One region of the Brevibacillus halotolerans genome, then DNA from elsewhere that is predicted to be linked to it. Evidence: predicted binding sites of a transcription regulator. Region 1 holds the regulator's gene; each other region holds the start of a gene.

Region 1 (4,431 bases):
ATTCGTATTCCGTAGTTGTTGCACGGTTTTATGTATGACTTCCAAAGCATCTTGCCTTGTCTCTGGACGTATAACATCCTCTACCTCAATATCTGATGTGTGTGGGTCATCAATGTAGACGGAATCAATTCCCATGCGTTGTAGACCACTTACCAATCTTTCACTTAGCTCCATACCTGCCCCAAGCAGGACTTTCCCATCATCTGTAAAAACGGTCCTTCCCAAATTCATTCCAGGTTGAACATGTCGCAATGAGACTAGGCGCATGCAAGAACCCTCCCTTGCTGTTAGATACTATCTCATTTTAAAAAAATTATGGACAAATGGGAATAGGATATTCGGTTTTTCCTTGACTAACCTTACTGGATATGGGACTCTAAAGAAAAACTTCAATAATTTACACGCAAATTTATTGAATAAAATCAAGTCTTTCTTTTTTGGAATGATGTTGATCTAACTGAGTAATCATTTTGGAGATGATGGCTAATGCGTTGCCCATTTTGTGAATTTAATGGGACAAGGGTATTGGATTCCCGCCCATTTAATAACAACAAATCAATCAGACGCCGTCGAGAGTGCGAGGACTGCGGCAGAAGATTCACTACATTTGAAATGGTGGAAGAAACACCACTATTAATTATTAAAAAGGACGGAACAAGAGAAGAGTACAGCCGCGATAAAATTTTACGTGGGTTGATTCGTGCTTGTGAAAAGCGTCCTGTGACACTGGAGATATTAGAGAATATTGTAAATGAAATTGAACGAGAACTACGTAGTCAAGGGAAGGCTGAGGTCCCTAGCAAAGAGGTAGGGGAAATGGTCATGGAGCGCCTGTACCATGTGGATGAGGTAGCTTATGTTCGTTTTGCCTCGGTTTATCGTCAGTTTAAAGATATTAATGTATTTATGCGAGAATTGGAAGAGCTTTTAGAACAAGCGCGGAATCAGCCGCCTAAAGTGAATAAATCAGAATAAGAAGCATTTTTTTCTCTAAGCTTCCAAACCTCTCCTACGTAACATGACAGAAGAAATGATATAATAGAGAAACTATGAACGTAAGGAAGGATTTTGGTCGATGCGTGTCATGTGGAACGAACTTGCGCCCAACGATCGCTATTTAGTGAGATTCATAAGGCCGCTGAGTATGATGGAGATGGGATTCATAACCCATCTTTATTTGCCCTTGCTGGGGGTGTCATCCTATTCGTTGTATCAATTATTAATGCACGAGGTGGATGAAAAGAGTGGAGCAGCAAGCGAAGGAACGCACCGGAGTCTAATGATGATGACATCCTTGCCGTTGGATCGCTTACTGCAAGCCAGAGAACGTTTAGAAGCGATGGATTTATTAAAGGTCCGTCGTCGTGAGAATCGCGAACATGACTTTTTTTATGAGTATATTGTCTTGCCACCGCTAACTCCGGCTCAATTTTTTCAGGAAGATATTCTTCCCGTTATGCTGTTAAATCAAGTAGGCAAAGTCAAATACGAGCAGTTGCGCCGTACCTATGCTGATCAGCTATGGGGGAATCTGGCGGAGGAGTATCCGTATGAAGAAGATGTAACCAAGCGCTTCTATGAGGTATATCATAATTTGTCAGCTTCTGAGCTGGAAATTCGCCCTGGATCGGAAACGGATCGATTTTTTGCTCACATGCAAGAAAAACATCCTACAGCCTCCCTAGCTAATCATTATGAAGCGGAGCCAGACAAACAATTGGATTTATCCTTTTTGCGAGCTAGCCTCCCTAGTCATGTACAAGCCTCTAAGGTAGTAACGCAGGAAAGCATTCCGTTTTTTTATCAGTTGCTCGCTTTTTATCAAGTGGATAGCTATTTATTAAGCCAAGAGCTGCGGGATTGGAATCTTTATGATTCTCAAGGGACTCTTAGCACAGAACTATTGCGTAAACGAATACGCGAGCGATATGTAAATAACCAGCTAACGCGTGAACGCCGTTCTTTAGCCGATGCCTATTTGGAGCATCTCGGTCCTGGGAAAATACCAGCTCCTGGAACGGAGGTTTTTCTACGAATCTGTCGAGAGCTTTCACCGCTGATTATTTTAGAGCAAGCGGTGGGAGGTAGAATTTCACGTGCGTTTTTAGAACGGGCAGAGAGCTTGGTTTTCACAGATTCAATGCCGTCAGAGGTAGTAAATGCTTTGCTCTTATATGCCATGCGTGAAACGAAAATGGAATTGCCAAAAGCTTACGTGGAAACGATTCGAGATAGCTGGAAAGCCAAAGCCATTTCTACCGTAGAGGAAGCAGTGAGGGTTATTTTGGAACGGGCAGAAGCTAAGAATCAGGCTATGGAGAATCAGACGGCTCAATCTCTAGCAGCTTCCAAAAAAGGTGGATTATCCTCTAACAGGGGCCGGCGCAGTAATTCACGAGCATTGCTACAGGATAAGCTGCCTGCTGCTGTACAGCGACAGCTCGATCGTGAGGAAGCAGAGGCAGTTGATACTGATCGAAAAAAACGCGTAAAGCAAGTGAAAAAAACCATTATGGATGATCCAGAGCTTAAAGAATTATACGAATCACTACGACAGCCGATGAAGGGAGGCGAACATTAGATGGAACCTTTGCGTCAATTCATGGAGGAGTTAGCTAAGCGAACTCCACGGCATATTTTAAGTCCGGATGAACAATTGGATAAAATGATGCGCTCGTCTCTCTATCTAAAAGCCTTTCTACAGAAGCATCCTGAATTAACTAGGGAGGATTTGTTTCGCTCCCTTTCGGCAGTGTATGAATCGGTGAAGGAGCACTATTATTGTGAGAATTGCCCCGGACTGTCAGAATGTCCTAATTTAGTAAAGGGACATACGAATAAGCTACAGGTGCAAAACAAGCATATTGTATCCGCACTAAGCCCCTGTGATAAGCAATTATCATATGAAGAAACACAGCGTACTCGTAAAATGATGCGAAGCTACTATGTGTCTGAAGAAACACTTCAAGCTAGCTTTCATCATATGGATATGGATGATTCCAATAAAGAAGCGATTCGTCTGGCGATGCGTTTCTGCCGAGAAATGAGAGACAACAAGAAGCAGGCTGCACGAGGGCTATATGTTCACGGAGGCTTTGGGGTTGGCAAGAGCTATCTGATGGCTGCTGTCGCACGTGAACTATCGGAGAATAACATTTCTTCCTTAATGGTATACGTTCCAGATTTCATTCGAGAATTGAAAGAATCCCTCTCCGATCAATCCTATGTAGGTAAACTGGAGCTATTAAAGGAGATTCCTGTTTTGATCTTAGATGATCTAGGGGCGGAGAATGTCACTCCATGGATTCGGGATGAAGTGATTGGAGTTATTTTAAATCAGCGAATTAACAATCATCTGCCAACTTTATTTGCTTCAAACTATTCTCTTGAGGAATTGGAAGAGCATTTTGCCATGAGTAATGGCTCACGTATCGAAGTAACGAAGGCACGCCGGATTTTAGAAAGAATTCGTCATTATGTAGAAGAAGTAGTGATTGAAGGAATCAATCGTCGAAAAAGATAGCCTGTATAGAGGTATGTGTATATCAGCATTTCGTTTGACCGATCACCCAAGTATTGGACAAGCAAGTGAGTCCTTTACTTGGGTTTTTTGCCGATCAGGGGTAGTTTTTTTGGAAATAGTAGCGTAGTCGGTAGCCTTGCTGTTTTACTGAGAGTGTCCTTTTGAAAAAGACATCCAAAGCATATAGGGAACCTTGATGGCAATATACAAAAAAAGACAGATGTTCTTCCTAGAAAAACATGGTAAGATGGTTGCTTGATTATTCAGATAAAATATTTATAAGTTGAAAGCTTGTTATCAAAGGGTTTTTAGTGACTGATTACTATGAATTAACAGATGATATTGAAAAATGTTGTGTTTGTTGTGTGGACATTATGAGGCACATGTGGTACTTTTAAAACTAGAATAGGAAGATGATTTTGCGGCTGATACAACATTGTTATGTACATACGGAGAGGACTTTTGTTTTCTCTGGAGGGAGTGAATCATTCCGTCTCCCTTACCAACATGTAATGATAGTATCTCATTTATGAAAAGATAAAAAACCAAGATACCTATGGAGGGATAAAGGATGTCCAGCAGAGGATTGCAGGAGTTTTTACAAGAAAATTTAGCGGAGCTTAAAAGCAAAGGCCTTTATAACGTTATTGATCCTTTGGAGAGTGCCAATGGGCCTGTGATTACCATTAAAGGCAAAAACCTGGTTAACCTTTCTTCCAACAACTATCTAGGTTTGGCAACAGATCAGCGCTTGAAAGATGCAGCATACCAAGCGATCGAAAATTATGGTGTTGGGGCAGGGGCCGTTCGTACCATTAACGGGACACTGGATATCCATATTACATTAGAAAAAACACTAGCGGAATTTAAACATACCGAGGCGGCTATTGCTTATCAGTCTGGTTTTA
Region 2 (4,431 bases), on a different contig from region 1:
AACTCAATTCGCATTCAAACAAAACTAAACAACCAGTCACCGGTTGAATTCCGACGACTGGCTGCTTAAACTTGTAAGGTGTTTTGATCCCTGTCCTACAAACGGGGGTCAGTCCCCATCAACGAGGAGAACGGCTTTTTTACTAGAAAAATACCTTCGCTTATAAAAAGAGGGCTCTTTTTATAAAAGATGTACACCCTGTCTTTTACTTGGTGATGCTATTACGGTCAATAGCGATGTGCTCTTCAAAGGCTTTTTGTAAACGTCGAACGATAGTACCCACTTTACCATCTCCTACAGGCGTACCTTGAAGCTCAATGATAGGAGTTATTTCGCTTGTAGTACCAGTAATGAATAATTCATCAGCCATTTGAGCAAAATTCACAGAAAATACTTCTTCTACTACCGAGATGCCCAGAGTTTTGGCTAATTGAATAACAGTACGCCGCGTAATCCCGTGCAAAATTAGGTTAGTAGCTGGATGGGTATGTATTTTGCCATCTTTCACAGCAAATAGATTAGCTGAAGTAGCTTCCGTAATGGTTCCATTTCGGTGAAGAATTGCTTCGTCTACTCCTTGCTCTGTCGCTTGCTGTTTAGCCCAAGTGGCACCGAGCAGATTAAGACTTTTAATATCACAGCGCAACCAACGAATGTCATCGACAAGTCCAGCCCTTAAACCATTTTGCATCTGTTGAATCGGGCGTAATTTAGGTACAGCATACATCGTTAAAATAGGGCGGGTATTTGACGGGAATGTAAATTGCCGCTCTGACACGCCACGAGTAATTTGCATGTAAAGGATTGCATCTTCAGAAAATTGCAAGGAATACTGTCTAAGGACTTTATGAGCAATTTCGGTTAATTCTGTGCGAGTTGGGATCGTTAGAGAAAGCTCCTTTGCACTGCGTTCCAAGCGAATCATATGCTCGTCCCACTGATAGAAGCGACCATTATAGATACGCACAACCTCATAAATTCCGTCCCCAAACTGATAGCCTCGATCCTCTGGAAAAATAGCAGGCTCATCGGGTTTATACCAAACTCCATCTACATAATACATGAAAGTTCCTCCCAAGGGAATAGGATGATAGTAACACAATATCTAGTGATAAATGTCGAAAAAAATTCTTATATATTCAATATATTGATTTGCAGACAGGCGTATGGTATCGTTAAAACCGTCTTACATAAAGATAACAAAATGATCTGAGAGGGTCAATTTGAAATATATTTTGGAGGGGAAAAGACCGTGGGTTTAGTAGAACATAAGCCATTAGAAGGGTTAAGTGAAAAGATCTTTTTGGACCGTTATGCAATGAAAGATCTGGATTACATAAATACAAAGGTTGGAGATACCGTTCTCGTATTAACCAAGGATGACCCGAAATTTCCGCAAAAAGAAGTGGGTGAAATTGTTGCCCTGGAGAAAAATCAAGTATCCATTCTACTAAGAAACGGAGAAACCATTACCACAACGGTAGAAAAAACGACCCGTCCAATTGAAGTAACGCCGGAAGCAATGTGGGATCGCTTGGCTCGCGCAATTGCTTCTGTAGAGAAGACAGAAGAAAAACAAGTAGAATGGACAAGCAAATTTCGTGAATTGCTAGATGATTGGAAACTAGTACCAGGCGGCCGCATTGCAGCAGGTGCAGGAGCAAGCGAAGAATTAACCCTCTTTAACTGCTATGTAATTCCGTCACCGCATGATTCACGAGGTGGCATTATGGATACGCTGACTCAAATGACAGAGATAATGTCACGTGGAGGCGGTGTTGGTATTAACTTATCCAGCCTCCGTCCTCGGCGTGCGTTGGTACGTGGAGTCAATGGTTCCTCAAGTGGCTCAGTATCCTGGGGCGGCTTATTCAGCTATACCACAGGTCTTATTGAGCAGGGGGGCTCACGCCGCGGTGCTCTGATGCTAATGATGAATGATTGGCATCCGGACCTTATGGAATTCATTACGGTAAAACAAACGATGGGGCTTGTTACAAATGCCAATCTGTCGGTTTGTGTCTCCAATAGCTTCATGAAAGCTGTAAAAGAGGACTTGGACTGGGAGCTCGTGTTTCCAGATGTAAATGATCCGGATTATGATGCATTATGGGACGGAAACATGAAAAAATGGCGCGAGGAGCTAGGTAAACCCGTCAAATTGGTTAAGACCGTCCGTGCCCGGGAGATTTGGCATACCATCATTGAATCTGCATGGAAATCGGCTGAGCCTGGTGTTGTATTTACAGAGTATTATAATGACATGTCTAATAGCTGGTATTTTAACCCAATCATTTGCACGAATCCGTGCGGGGAACAAGGACTTCCAGCTTGGGGCGTATGTAATTTATCCTCGTTAAATCTATCTAAATTCGTTCTGGATAACGAGGTAGACTGGACAAGCCTAAGTGAAGCTGTTCGTTATTCGATCCGTTTCTTGGATAACGTAATTGATGCGACTCCTTATCATTTTGAAGAGAACAGAGAAAATCAGCAGTCAGAGCGTCGTGTAGGATTAGGAACTATGGGTCTTGCCGAAATGATGATTAAATTAGGGATTCGTTATGGCAGTCCTACGTCTTTAGATTTTTTGGACAAGCTTTATAACTTTATCGCCCGCGAAGCATACTTGGCATCTGCTGATATAGCAAAGGAAAAAGGTAGCTTTCCTAAATTTGATGCTGAAAAATATCTCATGAGCGGTTTTATGAAACAGTTTGATGAAGAAGTACGAGAAGCAATACGTGAAAAAGGAATTCGCAACGTAACCTTATTAACACAGGCACCAACGGGGTCTACTGGAACGATGGTAGGTACATCTACAGGGATTGAGCCGTATTATGCATTCGAATACTACCGTCAAAGTCGCCTTGGCTTTGATAAACAGTACGTACCGATCGCTCAGGAATGGATGGATGCCCATCCGGGTCTAGACCTGCCAGAGTATTTTGTTTGTGCGATGGACTTAGCCGCTGAAGATCATGTACGTGTTCAAGCTGCAATTCAAAAATGGGTGGACTCTTCCATTTCGAAAACAGCTAACGCTCCACACGATTTCACAGTAGAAGATACAAAGAATCTGTATGAACTGGCGTTTGACTTAGGTTGCAAAGGGGTAACAATCTATCGAGATGGCAGCCGTGATGTACAGGTATTGTCTACGGAGAAAAAGGAAGAGAAGGTAGGGGCAAGTAACGATCAAGCATCAGCGAAGGAACAAAAGGACTCAGAGCCCAAAACAAGCCAGGAAGCTACGTCTGCTGGTCAGGCTCAGGGTGTGAAAAGCGGAAGGGATGGAGCTACAGAACGTGCTTATAATAAACGTCCGAAACGTTTAAGTGGTGCTACCTATAAAATGAACACACCTCTTGGAAAAGCGTATATTACAATCAATGATGTAGATCATGCTCCGTTTGAAGTGATTGTGAATGTAGGAAAAGCTGGAAGCGATGTGTTTGCAATGTCAGAGGCTTTAGGGCGCGTATCCACCTTATTCCTACGTTTTGGAGAGTTACCAGATGGCAACAAGGCCCGGTTGTTAATTAAACATTTAAAAGGGATTGGTGGCTCAGGAGCAGTTGGTTTTGGAGCAAACCGTGTGGAATCCATCCCAGATGCTGTAGCAAAAGCGTTAGAAATGCATCTTGACGGGGAAGACGAGCATCAGGCAGTAGCAGCTACTAGCAGCTATTCAATCACCTCAGCTCCAGATAAAGAAGAGGTGCATCACGACGTATACGGCGATGCTGATCACAAAGACTTCTGCCCATCATGCGGCTCTGCGACATTATTGCATGCAGAAGGGTGCAAGACATGTACAACTTGCGGATTTTCCAAGTGCTCGTAATGTTATAGACCGCAGTGCAGTGATTACGATCCCTCAAGTATAAGATTTGGTTTCGATTAAACGGCTCTATTCGCAGCTTTTGCGGTAGAGCTGTTTTTTCATTTCTAATGATTTGCATCAGGTATAGATGTGAATGCTTCATTGAATAATGGTACATATCTGGATGGGCATGGGGTTTTAAGCTACTCATCAAGAACGGTGCAGTGGAAAGACCCTGGCTATTACATAGACCGTACTCTGGAAGGAGAATACGACACAGAAAAGGTCTAGTGATGGTATTCACCAATTGAAAAAATTAATACTTCAGCGAGTAAAGACCCCCTAATCAGGGTCTTTTTTATGTTTACCTATCATGAATACAGGAATTATTGACTTAATTCAGTAAATACTACTAATCTCTTTGCATGTTCTTGAGTTTTTTTATTAAATTTACCAGAGCAAGTGACCAGATTCAGATTAGAGGTATTTGACTCACCGAAAATTCTCTCTAAGGGAGCTTCTTTCGTTTTAAAAGTGGTTACTTCTTTGACTGCATAGATAAGCCGATGGTCGTTTGAATCTGAGACGATAACATGATCGCCATG
Region 3 (4,431 bases), on a different contig from region 1:
CGTCCAGTCCAAAACCTCCCTTTCCGAAACCGACAAGGATGACCTCAGCTTCTTTATACAAGAATATCAGGTTTTAGATAAACTTGTGCAGTTAGATATTCCATTAAAAGAAAATTTTGCGCTGCTCACAGGCTTACTATTCTCATCCAGTAAACTATCACCTGCCTTTTTTTCCAAACATATCAAGACAGCAACAGATGTTTTACGGGTAGCTACAGCCTTATCTGGCGGTGATATCAGTCTATCCAGCGCTACGCCCTTTCGTAAATTTACACGTGCCCAAAGACGTTTTATCTTGGGGCTATTAGAGAATTGTCATGCCCCCGAAGAAGATATGCTGCGCTATAAAAACCGTTGGATTCGATTAGGGGAAATTTTACACCCTACGGAATACAAGCTACGTTTCCCACGGTGCGCCGATGCTTTTTATCTGATTCGTAACAATCAAAAAATCGAAACATTTAACAGTAAAGTAGAGGAAGCTCTATTACATCGACGGCTATCAGAAGCAATCGAGCTACTTTCCACTAGACCGGGCGAGCTGGCACGTCGTCTTGATCACATCATACGTCTCAGTGTGGATTGGCAGCCAATCACCCATGCTTTTGAAAAGATAGTTGATCAGGTTTCTTCACCTGTATTGCTACAGGTGATGACACATTTTGCGAACCGTCACATTCCGCAAGCCGTCCGTACATTTTTCCCGAAAGGAAATGTAGCCAAAGTTCAAGTGAGTGCTGACACACTGGCTCCTCTTCCTAAGGAAATCGGTGATTCAATCATATCCATCTGTCAAAAGGAACTCATGCAGCGTTTTTCCCAATTGCCGCCGCTGGGCTATGTATATGTCGATGAACAATTGCGCAATTACAATGTCCCCTTCTCCCAACGCTCAGCTCAGAAGGCGCTCCGTACGATTACGCGAGGTTCTAAGCTTGATTTACCGGCTGGAAATACCATCCGATTTTTTACTTGGTGGCGAGAAGGTATTGTGAATCAAGTTCCGACAGATCGAGTGGATGTTGATTTATCTGCTGTGATGTATGACCACAACTGGAATGATTTAGAACACATTTCCTATACGAATTTAGTCTCATCTTCCTTTAAGGCCTACCATAGTGGTGATATTACTACTGCTCCACAAGGTGCCTGCGAGTTCATTGATATCGATTTAACTGCTGCGGCAAAAGCAGGGGCTCGTTATCTTTCCATGTCTTTGCATTCCTTTACCAGTCATCCTTATTGTGATCTCCCTGAATGCTTTGCTGGCTGGATGATGCGACAGCACCCTAATTCTGGTGAAATCTTCGAACCGGCTACCGTACAAAATAAAATCGACATCACTGCTGATACAACGATTTGTATTCCCGTTATGATTGATATAGAGGCTCGTCAGGTCATCTGGACCGATTTAGCTCTTACTTTTGAACCTACCTATGCCAATAACGTTGAACATAATCGAAACAGCATGCAGCTCATGGGAAAAGCCATGACAAATCTGATTAAACCAAATTTATACGACCTGTTTGTATTGCACGCCTTAGCCAGAGGAACGCTTGTTGATAATCCTGATCGTGCCCAATCCGTCTTTTCTGTAAATAGCGGGATAACACCCTATGACACCGAAAAAATCATGTCTGATTATTTATAGCACATGCATTCTGATGTCTAGTCACAGGACCGTCATTTGACACATACGACATATTGATGTATTTTGTAATTCGTAGACTATATATAGTGTATTTAACCACATTACAGAAGCATTTTCTCTTAATTGATGAGGGGATGCTTCTTACATTTTGAATTCATTTGCACTACCTTCTACCATTACCAAGCTTATTTTTACCTTTCACATCAGGTTTTTCACATTACAGGAGGCTTTTTTCATGCTAATAATGAAACGCGATGGTCGTCAAGAAATCTTTCAACCAGAAAAGATAATCACAACAATTACTCAGGCATGCTTGCCCACGTCAGGTACAGTAAACGTGGCCCTTAGTGAGGAGATTGCCCATTGTATTGAGGAACATCTTACACAGCAACCACGCATGCAACCGCTAACCGCAGAGCGGGAGCTTCCCTACATAAATCCAATATCTACACAGACGATACACGAGTTAATTATTGCACAGCTATGTGAAAAAGATCACAACGATGTTGCTGATTCCTTTTCTGCCTACCGTCAACAACGTGATCGCCTTCGTCTGAAGCAAAGCGAGTTATACAGCATTAGTGAGGCTGTCATCGGCCTACAGGATATGGATTTACTTCGAGAAAATGCAAATGTTAACGGAGAATCGTTCAGCGGGAAAATGAGTAAAATGGGCTCTGAATATGCGAAATGGCATGTGAAACAATATGTTTTACCAAGCAAGCTCCGTGAAGCAATCGATCATAATTATGTCTACGTGCATGATTTGGATCAGTATGCAATCGGTACAACTAACTGCATTTTCATTCCTTTTGACCGCCTACTAGCTGAAGGCTTTAATACTGGAAACGGATCAGTTCGCACCCCACAAAGCATTATGACGGCAATGGCTCTAGTCGCGATTATCTTTCAATCGCAGCAAAACAGCCAATTCGGCGGTGTTTCTGCTAACAAGATTGACTGGGATCTAGCCCCTTACGTCCGGAAATCCTTCGTCAAGCATCTGAAAAAAGGACTTCATTATTTTAACGAGGGTCCCGAGCTAGCTTTATCTGATGATCTACTTTATATGGATAACGAAAAACTAAAGCAGGATTTTCCCAAAAGCTTTACTTATGCCTTTGAAGAGACTGTCGCAGAGACCTATCAGGCCGCGGAATCTCTCATCCATAATCTAAATACGATGAGTAGCCGAGCTGGGGGACAAATTCCTTTTACCTCGCTTAATTATGGTATGTGTACTTCTACGGAAGGACGTCTGGTCTCACATGCGCTATTACAGGCAACAAGTAATGGGTTAGGAAATGGAGAAACCCCTATTTTCCCGCAGCATATTTTTCAATGTAAAACAGGGATTAATCAATCTGAGGGCGATCCCAACTATGATTTGTTCCAAGAAGCAATCGAATGCTCCAGTAAGCGCCTTTATCCGAATTTCGTCAATGTAGACGCTACGTTTAATCTCATCTACTACCGTGAGGATGATCCGAACACCATTATCGCTACAATGGGCTGCCGGACAAGATCCATATCAGATCGTTTTGGACGGAATTATAGTAGCGGTAAGGGAAATCTCTCGTTTAATACGATCAATCTTGTAAAATTGGGAATCGAATATGGGATTTGTCAAAACCAACGCGATCAGGCAGACATCACCGGCTTCTATAACGCCCTACAAAGCTATATGGATGTAGCTATCAGCGGTTTGATTCATCGTTTTGGCATCCAAGCTAAACAGCCGGCCAAAGCTTCGGATTTCATGATGCGTGAGGGTGTCTGGGAGGGCGGTAAAGAATTGCGTCCTGATGATGAGGTAGCTGATTTAATTAAGCATGGCAGCCTGGCTGTCGGCTTTATCGGACTAGCGGAATGCATGTATGCTCTTTATGGCAAGCACCACGGAGAAGATACAGAGGTATACCAGCGTGCGCTCTCTGTTATTTCCTTCATGCGCCAATACTGCGATGACATGAGCGAAAAATATAATCTCAACATTACCTTATTTGCTACTCCTGCTGAAGGTTTATCGGGCAAATTTACAAAAGCTGATCAAAAAACCTATGGAAAGCTTGCAGGAATTACTGACCGTGAATATTATACGAATTCCTTTCACATTCCTGTTTACTATTCGCTATCCGCTTCCCAAAAAATTAAGCTTGAAGCACCTTTTCACGAGCTATGCAACGCCGGGGCGATTACTTATATTGAGCTAGATGGAAATGCCCGACAAAACACAGTAGCTTTCCAACAGATTGTTCAGTACGCATTAAGAAGCAACGTAGGTTATTTCTCTATTAATCATCCATTGGATCGTTGCCCAAGCTGCGGTTATGAAGGGATTATCGGCACGCAATGCCCAAACTGTGGAAATACGGAAGACTCCGTTCATTTCCAACGTTTGCGCCGTGTAACTGGTTATATTACAGGCGATTATACACAGCGTTTTAATTCTGCAAAACAAGCGGAGGTTCTGGATCGGGTGAAGCACCAGTGAGTCAATCCATGCATATCTGCGAATATCGAAGGGAAAGTATTAACGAAGGCATTGGGTTACGTGCGGTCGTGTTTATAAGCGGCTGCCGTCACGCATGCCAGGGTTGTTTTAATCCAGAATCGTGGGATTTCAGCTATGGACAACCTTTTACACAAGCGTACCAGCAAGAGGTGATTCAGGAAATTTCCGATAATCCATTATTACATGGTCTGACCTTATGTGGAGGAGACCCATTTTTCTCCGCCACTGCCTGCGCCGCCTTTATCACTAGCTTTCGCCAAGCTTG

The links. The regulator NrdR, encoded in region 1, represses ribonucleotide reductase genes. The targets are predictions, from matches to a motif close to AACACNATATATNGTGTT.
Region 2: the regulator NrdR is predicted to act here: its motif matches at 1,096-1,113, upstream of O0550_RS17955 (adenosylcobalamin-dependent ribonucleoside-diphosphate reductase).
Region 3: the regulator NrdR is predicted to act here: its motif matches at 1,725-1,742, upstream of O0550_RS17190 (anaerobic ribonucleoside triphosphate reductase).

What each region holds. Positions count from the first base shown of each region.
Region 1 is NZ_JAPTNK010000001.1:206,451-210,881, forward strand. It holds gene O0550_RS01060 (HD-GYP domain-containing protein) at 1-267, opposite strand, end outside; gene nrdR (transcriptional regulator NrdR) at 487-975, shown strand; gene O0550_RS01070 (DnaD domain protein) at 1,076-2,581, shown strand; gene dnaI (primosomal protein DnaI) at 2,582-3,523, shown strand; gene O0550_RS01080 (glycine C-acetyltransferase) at 4,095-4,431, shown strand, end outside.
Region 2 is NZ_JAPTNK010000015.1:120,199-124,629, reverse strand. It holds gene dat (D-amino-acid transaminase) at 206-1,063, opposite strand; gene O0550_RS17955 (adenosylcobalamin-dependent ribonucleoside-diphosphate reductase) at 1,253-3,847, shown strand; gene O0550_RS17950 (class F sortase) at 4,213-4,431, opposite strand, start outside.
Region 3 is NZ_JAPTNK010000014.1:78,930-83,360, forward strand. It holds gene O0550_RS17185 (TerD family protein) at 1-1,651, shown strand, start outside; gene O0550_RS17190 (anaerobic ribonucleoside triphosphate reductase) at 1,887-4,145, shown strand; gene nrdG (anaerobic ribonucleoside-triphosphate reductase activating protein) at 4,154-4,431, shown strand, end outside.